Regions from separate parts of the Sporosarcina sp. Y352 genome, predicted to be linked through region 1. Evidence: riboswitches for the same ligand, from Rfam matches in the RefSeq annotation. Region 1 holds a riboswitch; each other region holds the start of a gene.

Region 1 (4,867 bases):
AAAATGGCGATTTTCAAGCCCTAGTCACCGGTGTTTAATGTAAATAAGTAATTATGAAATTGATAATGATAAGAAAAATTGAATGGTTTCAATAAAGTCAATAGGAATTACTTATGCTTGGTAGTCCAAAATGAGGAATGGTGCCGCGGTTAAATGAGGGCTATACTGAAGGTACAACGTTCAAAGGAGTGATGAATCATGAGTTCGTTTCTAACAGGCATTGATCATATCCAAATTGCAGCGCCACCCGGTTCTGAGGATGCAGCTCGGACGTTTTATGGAGACCTTCTTGGCATGCAGGAAATCCCAAAACCGGAAAACTTGAAGGCACGCGGCGGTTGCTGGTTCCAGTGTGGTTCACACGAAGTGCACATCGGCATTCAGCAGGACTTCATCCCTGCCAAAAAAGCGCACCCCGGTTTTACAGTGAATGCACTTGATCAGTTAAAATCGCGATTGGAAGAAGCTAGTTACATCATTAGCGAAGAGCCCCCAATCGAAGGCCGTTCTCGCTTTTTCACACAGGATCCTTTTGGCAATCGGCTTGAATTTTTGGCTTTCGCATGAACCATGCAGCAGTTGTTCGAAAACTGCTCCATTATACGGCGGGATGCATTACCTGCATCCCGCTGCTTTAAGAGTAAAGATTTTTTTGCTTGCCATGACAGGCTGCCGAACGCTACTAATCCCCCGCGGACTAGCCGTCACGCTTCAATAATCGCCTTTTCCTGCACATCCAATTGTTCCAACTCATGGATCATTTCATCCCGCTTTCTTGCAAGTCTGTCCTGTACTTTGCGAACGTCTTGTAACACAGCATTTAAATTGCTTTTCGCATCTGTAATGCGCGAATGAACCATCCAGTCTGAAAATATATTATCAAAAAACAGATCGGTAAATGTGAAAATATCCTTTTTATTTACTATGAATGATTCAGTCGCAGCATTCTGAACGTCCATCAATTCTGTTTCATAATGGCGAAGTGCACGTTGCGCGCGGTGGACGAGGTCGTCGGAACTGTTAATTTCGGAATACTTGAGCGCTGATACAATCAAACCGCCGCCAAGAAACGTGTCCCAAACCGACATACCTTCCGCCGATCCAAGCTCATCCAGCGCCGCATCAAGTGCAAGGCTAGCTTTTTGACCAGCGTCGCTTGCTTCGTCGATTTCGCGGCACAGCGAACGCACCCTTACCCGGTCATCTGCAATTTTTTGCAGTGTACTGTTTGCAACGGAATCATTGTGCCGAATCCATGTCTCCTTTTCCTTGATAAAATCTGCCCAGTCTTCATCTATATAAGAGAAAGTTGGATTTTTCATCTCTTCACGCAGTTGTTTGGCTTCCGCCTCTAAATCTATCACTACTTTTTCAGCCTCATTGTATTGCAATTCAGCCTCAGCAGCTTCTGAAATTTCCTTTTCCATTTTTTCATCCCATGTGCCCGTCCACTCACTAATTTTATTCATGAAAGAGAACTTCCCAAGTTTCACGACGTCACGCTGCTCTTTTGTCAGCTGTTCTCGAAACTTATCACGCATTCCAATTGCTTCTGATAGTTGCGACTCAGTCCCTTCCAACCGCCGTTTGATCCGATTGCGTTGCGTCCGTGTCATTGCTAGCACCAATTGCCGTTCACGTAGATCTGTTCTCACCAAAACCACCCCTTTCTTTGTTATACGGAAATCTGAGGGGGAAGTTTCATTCTCTCGCAATAAACTGTCCACATGTGCATAATTAATATTTTTTCACTATTACAACTTATCCACAACCAAGTACTTGGTTTTGATCAATGTTTATCCACAATCAAAGGGATATGATGGAAGTGGAGGTGTACCCTTTTATGAAAAAACAACTAACAATTGTACTTATTCTTATATCTCTTCTCACCGCCTGCGGAAATGAATCTACCATTTCTACATTGTCTTACCCAGTTCCTGACCAAGAGATGCATGCATCCGAAGAAGGGTTATCACTTACGCTTGAAGAAGATGCTTTCCTGGGATCACCATCTGTTATCAAGACAGTCGTACAAAATGCCACTTCATCCGACTATCAATTGGGTGAGTTTTTCATATTGAATTAAATAAAGATGGCCAGTGGTTTGTCATTACGTATTCAGATGCCGTGTTCTTAAAGAATCCGTCCTTCAAAGACTATGGAAATGTATTGTCATCCGGAAGCAAAGCACGCCAGACTTTTTCGGTCGACGCGCTCGGTGTGACACTGATCCCAGGTGAATACCGTCTTGTGAAAACATTTTTATCGCTTGGTGAGCCGTTGTACGAGTTATCTGTCGCTGTACCATTTACTGTGGAATGAAAAAAACCTGAACAAAGCAAATGAGCTTTATTCAGGTTTATTTTATTTAGCCCCAGACTTCTTTCGCTACGTCTACAATGAATTTCAATTTCTCCCATTGCTGTTCTTCTGTCAGTTTGTTTCCGTGATGCGTTGATGCAAATCCGCATTGTGGGCTCAAGCACAGCTGTTCAAGTGGCACGTATTGCGCCGCTTCTTGAATGCGCGCGATAACCGCATCTTTGTCTTCTACTTCTCCATTTTTCGATGTAACAACACCAAGCACGACTTTTGCTCCACCATTTGGAACATGATCCAATGGTTTAAAGTCTCCTGAACGTTCATCATCATATTCCAAGAAGAAGCCATCTACTTTTTCTTTTGCAAGGAGTGTTGGCGCAATCAGTGCGTAGCTTCCTTCAAACGCCCACGTTGATTGGTAGTTTCCGCGGCATAAGTGTGTTGTTACGACTAAGTCTTCCGGCTTGTCTTCTAACACACCGTTAATGACGCGCAGTGCCAAGTCGATTAATTGTTCTCTTGAATAGGTTCCGTCATTGAACGGGATTTCCGGTGCAGATAGCCCGGCAATATAGACATCATCCAACTGTAAGTAGCGTACACCCGCTTCGTAAAATGCTTTCAAAGCATCTTTGTATGCTTGAATAACATCGTTTGCAAATTCTTCAACGTCAGGGTAAATGTCACTATTACGTATTCCAATATTAAAGAGTTGATTTGGGCTCGGAATCGTTTGTTTCACAACGGCACGGCCGCCAACGATTTCATTAAGCTCAACAAAGTCTTGAATGAATGGATGATTGGGGTTAAATGAAATCTTACCTGTGTTGCGAACGTCGTATTTTTCAGTTTCAACCCCGTCAAATGTGTAACCCTTCTCAGGTACAAATCCTTCAATTCCATTCAGATGCTCCAAGAAGTCTAAATGCCACCATGTACGTCTAAATTCACCATCTGTTACAAGTTCCAAACCAATTTCAATTTGCTTATCAACCACCCGTTTAATTTCCTGTGTTTCTACTTCTCGTAATTGTTGTGCAGTAATTGTGCCTTCTTTAAAGTCTTTGCGCGCTTTATGCAAGTTATCCGGTCGTAGTAAACTTCCAACATGGTCCGCTCTGAATGGTGCTTTCGTTAGTGTTGTCGCTTGATTTGTCATAGTAAATTCCCTCTTTCTGTTTTTTAGTGGATTTTGATTTTATTAGAACAGGACGCGAATGGGCGAACTCTTTTTCTTTTCTTACGGCAGTATCGCGTATGAGCGGGTTATTTTTCTTTTCTTTCGGCAGTACCGCGTATGAGCGGGTTATTTTTCTTTTCTTACGACAGTTCCGCGTATGAGCGGGTTATTTCCCTTCTCTTTCGGCAGTCGCGCGTATGAGCGGACTGGAAACCCGGATGCTTTTTCTGGCTTCGGAACGATGTTAAAAACGACTGAGTCTTTTGAGGGCACTTTATCTAAGTTTGTTGATAACTCAATTTAATTGGTGGATTTTTCAAAAACATAATAATTCTCCCTTCATTTTTTGAAGGTAACTTTGGTCTCCAGAAAGAACAAAAAACCCCTTCTAAATTTATAGAAGAGGTTTTGGCGAATTCGCTATTTGCTCTTCTCATCTCCAAGCAGTAAGCATTACACTTACGCTTCTGGAATTAGCACAGTACTTAAAAAGTCTGTTGCTGAGGTATCATCGGGCCAGTCCCTACACCTCTCTGGATAAGAAAGTTACGTATTTAGTTGTTAACCAGTACAATACGCGACTTCAAATAGAATGTCAATACAGAATATATAAAATATTTTAGTTATGTCTGTTCTTTGACAAGTTAGGCAAACAAAAAAGACACCCCAACCGGAGTGGCCCCTCAAACCATTGACGCCAAAAGTGCATAAACCCGTTTCATCTCTTCTTGCATCATCCACTGATCAACCGCGAGCCATCTGCAATGGATTGCATTTCCTTCAAGCCTTGTCATACCGGCTTTCAAACCTTCTTCCACCCGTAGTGTTTCCTGTAATGAACGGATATCTATGTCCTTAGCTTTAGGAGTTACTAGCCAGATCGAACCCACATACATTGCGTCTCCCAGTACACCAATACCAGTTAAGTCAACTTCTTTCGGTGAAAAATGCAGTGAATCAAAGGCGATCAGTTCGTCTTCAACGAAAATCTTAAAGTTTGATTTCAATGATTCATAGTCAAAAATTTCACCGCGCTTTTCGCGACCCGGGGCGAGGATTTCTCCCCATAATACCGTTGAATCAGCGGCTAGCCTAAGTGTCGTGTCGACTTGGAACTTCGCATCAGCGAATGGAATAATGACTTCAGGCATCCATTCCAGACGCGCTCGTTCGGCGAGCTGGACATCGATTGTCAACACACAAGTATCCCCTGTATGGGACGGATAGATTTTCAAAGCTGACTGCTGAATCAGCCTCGCGCTGCTGTCTGGTGCAATTTTTACCGTAATGTCATTTCGATCCCCTGCAACCATCCCGCCAGACGATTCCATTATGTAAACCGTCGCTGTCGGGTCTTTCCCATCG
Region 2 (4,867 bases), on a different contig from region 1:
TGATGACTGAAGAAAACAAAACTGTGAAAATCGAAAACGCTAAATTCGAATTGGAAAAATAAAAAAAGTGCTACAGCTTTTCACGAAGTTGTAGCGCTTTTATGTTTAGGGAAATGATGGAGGTTTAGAAAACGTGAGGAAAATAATGAGCAACGTATGGGAAGTATTGAAGCAATCTTCTTCGGAAATAAAGGCGAACTGGAAGTTTAGTCAACTCGTTCAAGGAAGAAGTAAAAAGATGAAAATGTATGTATTAGTTTACATGAATACCGGTTTTTTTCTTGTCTACGCAAGTCTTTGTTTTATATCCATTCTTTATATTCTGTTTGGTATCATAGGCGGCACAATCCTAGGAATCACGGAAAGCCCATATTGGTTCTTGTTATTTCTATTGCCAGTAGCCGCGCTGCCATTTTTGTATTTTGTACATAACATTTGGACCTCTTACTATCCTGGCTTTAAAAGGGAATATTTAACAAAGAATTCGATTCAAGTGCGTCAAGAGGAATGAGTTTTTCTATGCATCCCTATTGTGCGGGATAGTGCTACAGCTTCACCAGGCTCCAAATACAGAAAAATCAAAGGAACCTGCCAGTGAAAAAGCGAAAGAAGCATAAATAAAGTAAACAAGAAAATCAAGAGAAGAAAGAAATGAAGGTATGATTCCTAAATTCACGGAAAATGAAATTTTCAGGATTGTAACGCTTTTAGTTGTTCAATGGGATATGTAATCGTCCAACTTGCCTTATCACTCCTTTATAGTGAATCAGCAAAAGTGCTTTTTTATTAGATTAGAAAGGATAAGTTATTTCTTCCCAGGTCGGTGTCACCCGGCATAACGACGGAGAAACAGATTCAATTTGTGATGCTATAAAAAGTTGTAAAAAACATTAACGATAATATTTTTTCTTGGTTTAAAGGATAGGAGAGAACCTAAAATCGAAAAGAAAAAAATTGATAAGATTGCGTTATCTTATTTGAAATTCCAAACACCTAAGGAAAACAGATCGAATATTATTGGGTTTTTCTTAATCTGCTTATATTTGGCTGGAATGCTTCCAATTCTGGGTGCGCCATTTTCGTTTATTTATTTTATGGCGGCAATTGTGCCGGTAGTAATCCTACAAATTTGGGGATTGCTTTATTTATTCGCCCCATACAAATTTGAGAAGTCCTATTATCTCTTTTTTGGTGTATATGGGGTTGTTAATACATATGTCTATTTTTTAGCATCGCAAAAACTGTTGTATTACAATGTTGGAGCGGTGGGGAAAGTACCTTTTATTATTGGGCTGTTTCTGCTTATCGGATTACTGTTGACGATTAATTGGCTAAATATAAAAGCCCTTTACTCGGGAACCTACCATAAAATGCAACAGATGAAGAGTATCAATATCCGTTGGCTGTCAATTGGTGGGATTGGATATGTGATAGGTCAACTTGTGCTATCACTCCTCTATAGTGATTCTGCAAAAATGCTTTTCTTAGTATTATTACTTTCCTTTGTCTCGATTATCACTGCCTACTTCTCTGTTTATATCCATAGGTATTTTTATATTGTTAAAAATATAAGTATTGTAAAGCAGGTTTATCCAGAGTTTGGTTTACCACTGAATGAAAGACAAGACGAATCTAAAAAAAGTAAAAGAAAGAAGTGAAGATATGATTCCAGAGTTTACGGAAAATGATATTTTCGTCATGGTATAAACGCTGAATACAATGTCAATCATTCCATCAGAAATAAGATAGACAATAGCCCGGAGTAGCTTGTTATCTTGTGTTGCAAGTTCTGCTTCAAAAGCTTTAATTTCGATAAAAGAGGTTATTTAGATATTGAACATGTAGCTAAAAGTAACTCTATGTGATTGACGGCCTGAAGCTCGTGCTGTACCGCTCATGTATCGGGTGAGTACCGCCCGATGCTCGCTGGGGACCGCCGATATAATGTGTGTGCCCGCTTGAATATCGCGGACGACCACTCATATATCGGTTGAACCCGCCCAACCAAACGCCCAAAAAACGTTTTAAACAAGCACCTAACGAATAAAATTATTATTATTAAAACAATAATTCATCACTAGCAATCCCCATCGAATTCCCACCCACTAAATCGACTTACTGACAGTCACTAAGTCACACAAAAAGCTATCCAGAAAAACCGTTAAGAAGTAACGAAGAAACCCAACCAAATTTAAATCGGCTAATTTTCTGTAATCCGAAAGTACCAAGAGTGCCTATTTCACTCACTTCCTCACCTAATTAAAAGCTTTGCCAAAACTGAAGACTTCTAGTTCTTTTCTCATAACCATATTAAACATTCAAACATCGTATATCTTACTCAATATAGTAAAAAATCACAAAATTATATTTTCAGACATTGACTTATCTAAATGGATAGACTAGTATGAATATCAATTACATAGCTAAAACTCTTATAAAGAGAGGCGGAGGGATTGACCCTGTGAAGCCTCGGCAACCATTGAACAGTGTTCAAACGGTGCCAATTTCAACAGATTTATTATGAATCTGACAGATGAGAGGTTTTGCACGCGATATTTGTCATGCGGCGACCTCTTCTTTTAGGAAGGGGTCGTTTTTATATGGCAGGGGCGTTTATTATAACGAAGAGGGGGATTATGATGACTCAGAAAAAAGTTGAATTGGCAACATTTGCGGGTGGGTGTTTTTGGTGTATGGTGCAGCCGTTTGATACGCAACCCGGTATTGAAAAAGTAGTTTCCGGTTATATTGGAGGCGTCACTGAAAATCCGACGTACGAGGAAGTGCGTGCGGGGGTTACGGGACATACGGAAGCGGTGCAAATCACATATGATCCGACAGTCTTTTCTTATGAAAAACTAGTAGACATCTATTGGCAGCAAATTGACCCGACGGATGCAGATGGTCAGTTTGGCAGTCGTGGAACTTCTTACCGCACGGCAATCATTTACCATCATGAGGAACAGCGACAGGTTGCGGAACGCTCAAAAGAGGCGTTAATCCAAAGTGGTCGCTTTGAAAAACCAATTGTTACTGAAATCGTTGAAGCCACAATCTTTTATCCTGCCGAGGACTATCATCAAGACTATTATCAAAAGAACCCAGAAAAATATAAAGTCTTCAAAGAAGAGTCGGGAAGAGCGCCCTTCATTCGCGAGAATTGGAATGAAAAATTGGTAGAGGCGTCACTTAAAAAGTAAATAGTTTTAAAGTATAGTTGACACATCGGAATAGATGGATTATTATGAATATCAATTACATAAACAAAACTCTTATAAAGAGAGGCAGAGGGACTGGCCCTTTGACGCCTCAGCAACCATTGAATTCATTCAAACGGTGCCAATTCCAGCAGATGTCGTTCGTCATCTGACAGATGAGAGGTTTTGCCTACAAACTACGTGTTGCGGCGACCTCTTAGTTCACAAGAGGCCGCTTTTTTGTAGTCGATCATCAGACTAGACGTTGTGACCGTCACTCAGAAAAAAAGGAGGATGCGCAATGGTTTTGAAAGTGAATGATGTAGTTAAAATCGATGCGATTACGCAGGCGCTGAAAGGTTTGGATTTTGGAGAGGTACACATTACCATCCATGAAGGACAAATCGTTCAAATCGATCGAACTGAGAAAAAACGGTTCCCAGTACTGAAAACTGAAAATAAGAAGTGAAGCTGACCGGACAACCGGAGGCCTCTTGACTTTCACGATATTGTTCAAAGACAATATTGCGAATTGCTGGAGGCCTTTTTTGTATATAAATTAGAAATTTAGGGGGAATAGAAGATGAAAAAAGTGTTTAGAAATTTATTGCTTATTGCAATTAGTGTACTGGTATTGGCGGGGTGCGGGTCTGCATCTGCGGATGATGAAAAGAAGATTAAGATCGGCGCAACAGCGGGTCCTTATAGTGATCAATTGAAGGAAGGGATTATTCCTATACTTGAAAAAGACGGCTTCGAGGTTGAGATTGTCGAGTTCAATGATTATATCCAGCCGAACAATGCGCTAAATGAAGGAAATATCGATGCGAACTTATTCCAAAATCGAAACTATTTAGTGAATTTCAATGAATCCCATGACATGGACCTCGTACCTGCATATGGCGTTCCGACTGCTCCAATTGCACTTTATTCGGACCAACATACAGCTCTTGAGGATGTGAAAGAAGGCATGACGGTGACGTTGCCAAACGACCCGACAAACCTGGCAAGATCTTTGAACATGATGGAAGACTACGGCTGGATCACAATCTCTGAGGATGTTAATCCGATAACAGCTTCCGAAAAAGACGTGGAAACCAATAAATACAACTTGAAAATCCAACCACTGGATGCGGCGCAAACACCTAGGTCACTCGGTGATGCTGACTTCGCATTCGTCAATGGGAACTTCGCTCTGGCATCAGGTTTGAAATTAACAGAAGCGGTCGATGTGGAGAAAACATCTGAAGATTACTTGATTTACTTGACGATACGAAAAGAAGACGAAGATAAGCCGTTTGCCAAAGCATTGAAGGCTGCGTATCATTCCGACGAATTCTATGAATACACGAAAGAAAATGCAGCGGGTTATGTGCTACCACCTTATCAAGCAGAAAAGGAGTGACTTAAATGATTGAAATCGTCAATGTGACAAAACAATATAAAGACGTGAAAGCCGTTGAAGATGTCACCCTGACCATTCAGCAAGGTGAAATCTTCGGAATTATTGGCTACAGTGGTGCCGGAAAAAGTACATTGTTGCGCTGCTTGAACATGTTGGAAGCACCGACGGCGGGGCAAATCTTCATCGACGGAAAAGAAATGACTTCATTGACGAAGAGAGAGATAAAGAAAGAACGTGTGAAGATTGGCATGATTTTTCAACACTT
Region 3 (4,867 bases), on a different contig from region 1:
AGTACTCCCTTGAGCACGTCCTTCTTTATTCCACGTAGTGACTCCATGCCTCACAAATCCAAAAGTCGTAATATTAAACACCCCTTTGCTAGAAAAATTTACTGCTGTTCTCACACGACGTATCCAACAGATCTCAGTACATTATTCATAAATGACTCCGTATATAAGTAAACTTCTTCTCGTTCTGGTTCCTGATAAATATCATGGTACAAATGCTTCCATTGCTTGTACTGTAATTCAGATAAATCTTGCCTAATGAGCCACTTCTTCACAGTGGAGGTATCCGTAATTTTATCTTCCTCTGCAATGTGCATTAAAACTGGAGTATCATGCATGTTTCCTTCGTGCTGTACCACCAATTTCATGAATGCCTGTAACTCTTTGTACCAAGATACCGTGCTTTCAGTGCCATAATTCTCATCTGACCGTATTTCTTCATATAACTCACTGTTACGAGTCAACATTTCAACATCAATTTCATGATCCAGCTTAGTAGAAGATGAAAGTTTAGTCAGTACGTTCGAAAATTTCGGCGGTTGGTGACGCAGCGCCAACCAAGGCGAGCTGAATACAACTCCTGCACACTCAATTTTCTTTCTTTGCAAAAGACGCATGACGAACGTCGCACCCATTCCATGTCCTATAATAAAAAAAGGTAGATGATCACCGAGACCGACCTCTATTAACTTTTCCACATATTTAGTGTATGTATCAACCTGTTCGTTGTGGATTTTCCCTTGGCTTTCTACTCCGTGTCCAGGTAAATCACCTGCCACGACATGGAAACCACTATTACGAAGCTTCTGAATGAGCCAAGCATTTCTACTATGATGTTCGTACACATTATGAACGATCGCCACGACAGCTTTAGGCTGTCCTTCCGCTTCCCATTTCCACACGGTCATCTTCCCCTTACCTATTACATTATTTTCTTTCTATTGTTTAACTCTTAACCTACTATAAAATCCTAATCTTTGTTACGATAATTATACACTACATAAAGAAATGAGGAGAGTTGAATGATTTATCCCTACAAAGATAAAACACCCGTAATCGATCCATCCGTATTCATTGCAGATTATACAACAATTTCTGGAGATGTAACAATTGGTGCCGAATCGTCAATCTGGTTCAATACTGTGATTCGCGGTGATGTCTCAGCTACAATTATCGGACGTAAAGTGAACGTGCAAGACTTGTGCTGCCTACATCAAAGCCCACACTCTCCACTAATCCTTGAGGACGAAGTTTCGATTGGACACCAAGTTACTCTACATAGCTGCACTATAAAAAAAGGTGCGCTGATTGGCATGGGCTCCATCATTCTAGACGGGGCTGAAATCGGCGAGGGGGCATTTATTGGAGCGGGCAGTCTAGTACCGCCCGGTAAGAAGATTCCACCGAATATGTTAGCACTCGGTTCACCGGCAAAAGTTGTTCGAGAACTGAATGAAGACGACCGTGCAGATATGGAAAGAATTGTTCGTGAATACGCGGAAAAAGGGCAATATTACAAGAGTCTACAAAAGTGATGTATTGCCGCCATTGATTGGCGGCTTTTTTTATTGAAGGATAATAACACACGATAAAAAATGCCGGAAGCTAAGGACGAGTCCTTGCTTCCGGCATTTTCAATAATTATTTCCCTGTTAGTTCTTTCAATGTTGCAGCTTTGTCCGTTTGTTCCCATGGCAGATCAACATCCGTGCGGCCGAAGTGACCATACGCTGCCGTCTGCTTGTAGATAGGACGACGGAGATTAAGCATTTTAATGATACCTGCTGGACGAAGGTCAAAGAGTTCACGTGTCAGTTCCACGAGTTTACTCTCCTCAACGGTACCTGTTCCGAATGTATCAATGGAAATCGATACAGGTTGAGCTACACCGATTGCATAAGCCAACTGGACTTCACAGCGGTCTGCAAGTTCTGCTGCAACGATGTTTTTTGCAACATAACGAGCCGCGTATGAAGCTGAGCGGTCCACTTTTGTAGGATCTTTCCCCGAAAATGCCCCACCGCCATGACGTGCATAACCGCCATACGTATCAACAATGATTTTACGACCAGTCAGACCCGCATCTCCTTGAGGTCCACCTATTACAAATCGGCCAGTCGGATTGATGTAGTACTTTGTTTCTTCATCAATTAGATTAGTTGGTACAACTGGATTAATAACGAATTCCTTAATATCACTTTGAATCTGCTCAAGTGTCACTTCAGGATGATGTTGTGCTGAAATAACAATCGTATCAATTCTAACCGGTATATTATTTTCATCATACTCTACAGTCACTTGCGTTTTCCCATCCGGTCTTAGGTACGAAAGTGTTTCATCTTTACGTACTTGTGCAAGTTTAAAGGATAGTTTATGGGCTAAGCTGATTGGTAATGGCATCAGTTCTGGTGTCTCATTACAAGCATAACCAAACATCAAACCTTGGTCGCCTGCTCCAATATCTTCAAGTTCGTCATCCGTCATTAATCCTTCACGCGCTTCAAGTGCTTGGTCAACACCCGCAGCAATATCGGCTGATTGTTCATCGATCGCAGTGAGAACTGCAGACGTTTCCCAATCAAATCCGTATTTCGCTCGAACGTAACCAATTCCTTTAACAGTTTCGCGCACAACTTTTGGAATATCGACATATGTAGTCGTCGTGATTTCACCTGCTACGAGTACCAGTCCTGTAGTGATTGTCGTTTCACATGCTACGCGTGCATTTGGATCTTCCTCCAAAATAGCATCAAGGATAGCATCTGAAATTTGGTCGCACATTTTGTCTGGATGTCCTTCAGTTACCGATTCTGAAGTAAACAGTCGGCGGTTAGTCATGTCTTTTCCTCCTTATATCCTACGAGATTGATACGGTACTCATATGTCCCATGTAGAGTCCTCCCGGATTCAGGAAAGACTACAAGCCACTGCGAGCTCTATACACGAGGATAAAGGGCTAAACAAATTAAAAAGCCCTTCGCTCACGTACTAATACATGAGGAAAGGCATGATTTTAAAAGCACCTTTCACTCTTATCATACAAGGACTGTGCCTTGCTACAGGTTTGGCACCTTTGCGCAGACAAATAAGTCATTGCAGGTTGCCGGGTTTCATTGGGCCTGACCCCTCCACCAGCTCGGGATAAGAGTATCCGTTCAACTATATATGCTACGAAAAAACTTGTTCCCTGTCAAATTTCTTTGCCGATTTTACATCTAATTGCTTGAGATTTTGATTAATATAGATTATTATTCTTAATGTGTTATACTATTTAAGAAATGTGATGACATGACACCCAATTATATGGGACTATGAGTAAAGGACGGTACATAATTATGATTACAGCAAAGATTAGCGACGATCTAAATAACCTTCTTTCCGGTGAAAATATAAAAATTCAACTTTCAGTACCACAACTTGTTGAAAAAGCGATATCACGTGGAGAAGCTCAACTGACTTCCGATGGAGCAGTCACGGCTCAAACAGGGAAGTATACAGGTCGTTCCCCTAAAGATAAATATATTGTCGAGGAAGCGTCCTCCAAAGACAAAATCGATTGGGGCAGCGTAAACCGTCCGATTTCATCTGATGTATTTGACTCATTATATAATAAAATGCTTACACACTTAAAAGTTAAAGACGAACTGTTCGTCTTCAAAGGATTCGCTGGTGCAGATCCAGCTTCACGTCTATCCATTCAAGTCGTGAATGAATTTGCTTGGCATAACCTATTCGTCCATCAATTGTTTATTCGCCCGACTGAAGTAGAGCTCTCGAAACACGAAGCGCAATTTACTATCATTTCAGCTCCTTCTTTTAAAGCGGATCCTGCAGTTGACGGTACGAATTCCGAGACGTTCATTATTGTGTCTATGGAAAAACGCATCGTTCTCATTGGTGGTACTGAATATGCTGGTGAAATGAAAAAAGCAATCTTCTCTGTCATGAACTACTTCCTACCTGAGAATGGCATCATGCCGATGCACTGTTCTGCGAACGTCGGCGAAGAAGGCGATGTCGCTTTGTTCTTCGGTCTTTCAGGAACAGGTAAAACAACACTTTCAGCTGACGCGAACCGCAAATTAATCGGCGACGATGAACACGGTTGGTCTGACACTGGTGTCTTTAACATCGAAGGTGGTTGCTACGCGAAATGTATCAATTTATCTCAAGAAAAAGAACCTGAAATTTTCGGTGCAATTCGTTTCGGATCAGTTCTTGAAAACGTTGTTATCGATCCAGTAACAAACATTCCGAATTACGATGATGGATCTTTGACTGAAAATACACGTGCAGCATATCCAATTCAAGCAATCGATAACATCGTTGACCCTTCAGTTGCAGGTCATCCTAAAACAATTATTTTCTTGACTGCAGATGCTTTCGGCGTACTGCCCCCTATTTCCAAATTAACGAAAGAGCAAGCAATGTACCACTTCCTAAGTGGTTTCACTTCGAAACTTGCTGGAACAGAACGTGGTATCACATCACCTGAAGCAACATTCTCGACATGCTTCGGATCACCTTTCCTTCCGCTTCCAGCGACAGTATATGCTGAAATGCTTGGGAAAAAGATTGATGAACATGACGCACAAGTATTCCTAGTGAATACAGGTTGGACTGGCGGCGTATATGGTGTTGGTAAGCGTATGGATCTTAAGTATACACGCGCAATGGTTCGTGCAGCACTTGCTGGTAAACTAAATAATGTTGAAACAGAAATGAATAGCATTTTTGGTCTTGCAATGCCTACAGAGATTGAAGGCGTTCCGACAGAAGTGTTGAACCCACGCAATGCATGGGCAGATGGAAATGCTTACGATCTTAAAGCAAAAGAACTAGCATCTATGTTCCGTGAAAACTTTAAGAA

Evidence for each region. A riboswitch is a leader RNA that binds a small molecule or an ion and turns the genes downstream of it on or off. The one in region 1 is predicted to bind S-adenosylmethionine.
Region 2: linked by a shared signal. The riboswitch ahead of msrA (peptide-methionine (S)-S-oxide reductase MsrA) and the one ahead of AC1TO6_RS16400 (5-methyltetrahydropteroyltriglutamate--homocysteine S-methyltransferase) in region 1 are both predicted to bind S-adenosylmethionine.
Region 3: linked by a shared signal. The riboswitch ahead of metK (methionine adenosyltransferase) and the one ahead of AC1TO6_RS16400 (5-methyltetrahydropteroyltriglutamate--homocysteine S-methyltransferase) in region 1 are both predicted to bind S-adenosylmethionine.

Annotation. Positions count from the first base shown of each region.
Region 1 covers NZ_JBXCJE010000011.1:100,497-105,363, reverse strand. The annotation lists gene AC1TO6_RS16420 (VOC family protein) at 199-567, shown strand; gene AC1TO6_RS16415 (hypothetical protein) at 705-1,655, opposite strand; gene AC1TO6_RS16410 (hypothetical protein) at 1,844-2,086, shown strand; gene AC1TO6_RS16405 (hypothetical protein) at 2,128-2,322, shown strand; gene AC1TO6_RS16400 (5-methyltetrahydropteroyltriglutamate--homocysteine S-methyltransferase) at 2,369-3,481, opposite strand; SAM riboswitch class I at 3,933-4,046, opposite strand; gene AC1TO6_RS16395 (urease accessory protein UreD) at 4,186-4,867, opposite strand, start outside.
Region 2 covers NZ_JBXCJE010000009.1:94,020-98,886, forward strand. The annotation lists gene AC1TO6_RS15060 (hypothetical protein) at 1-62, shown strand, start outside; gene AC1TO6_RS15065 (hypothetical protein) at 146-511, shown strand; gene AC1TO6_RS15070 (hypothetical protein) at 978-1,658, shown strand; SAM riboswitch class I at 2,430-2,540, shown strand; gene msrA (peptide-methionine (S)-S-oxide reductase MsrA) at 2,640-3,200, shown strand; SAM riboswitch class I at 3,270-3,380, shown strand; gene AC1TO6_RS15080 (YezD family protein) at 3,499-3,666, shown strand; gene AC1TO6_RS15085 (MetQ/NlpA family ABC transporter substrate-binding protein) at 3,781-4,602, shown strand; gene AC1TO6_RS15090 (methionine ABC transporter ATP-binding protein) at 4,608-4,867, shown strand, end outside.
Region 3 covers NZ_JBXCJE010000001.1:543,740-548,606, forward strand. The annotation lists gene AC1TO6_RS02815 (histidine phosphatase family protein) at 1-72, opposite strand, end outside; gene AC1TO6_RS02820 (alpha/beta hydrolase) at 111-905, opposite strand; gene AC1TO6_RS02825 (gamma carbonic anhydrase) at 1,020-1,532, shown strand; gene metK (methionine adenosyltransferase) at 1,639-2,835, opposite strand; SAM riboswitch class I at 3,027-3,145, opposite strand; gene pckA (phosphoenolpyruvate carboxykinase (ATP)) at 3,333-4,867, shown strand, end outside.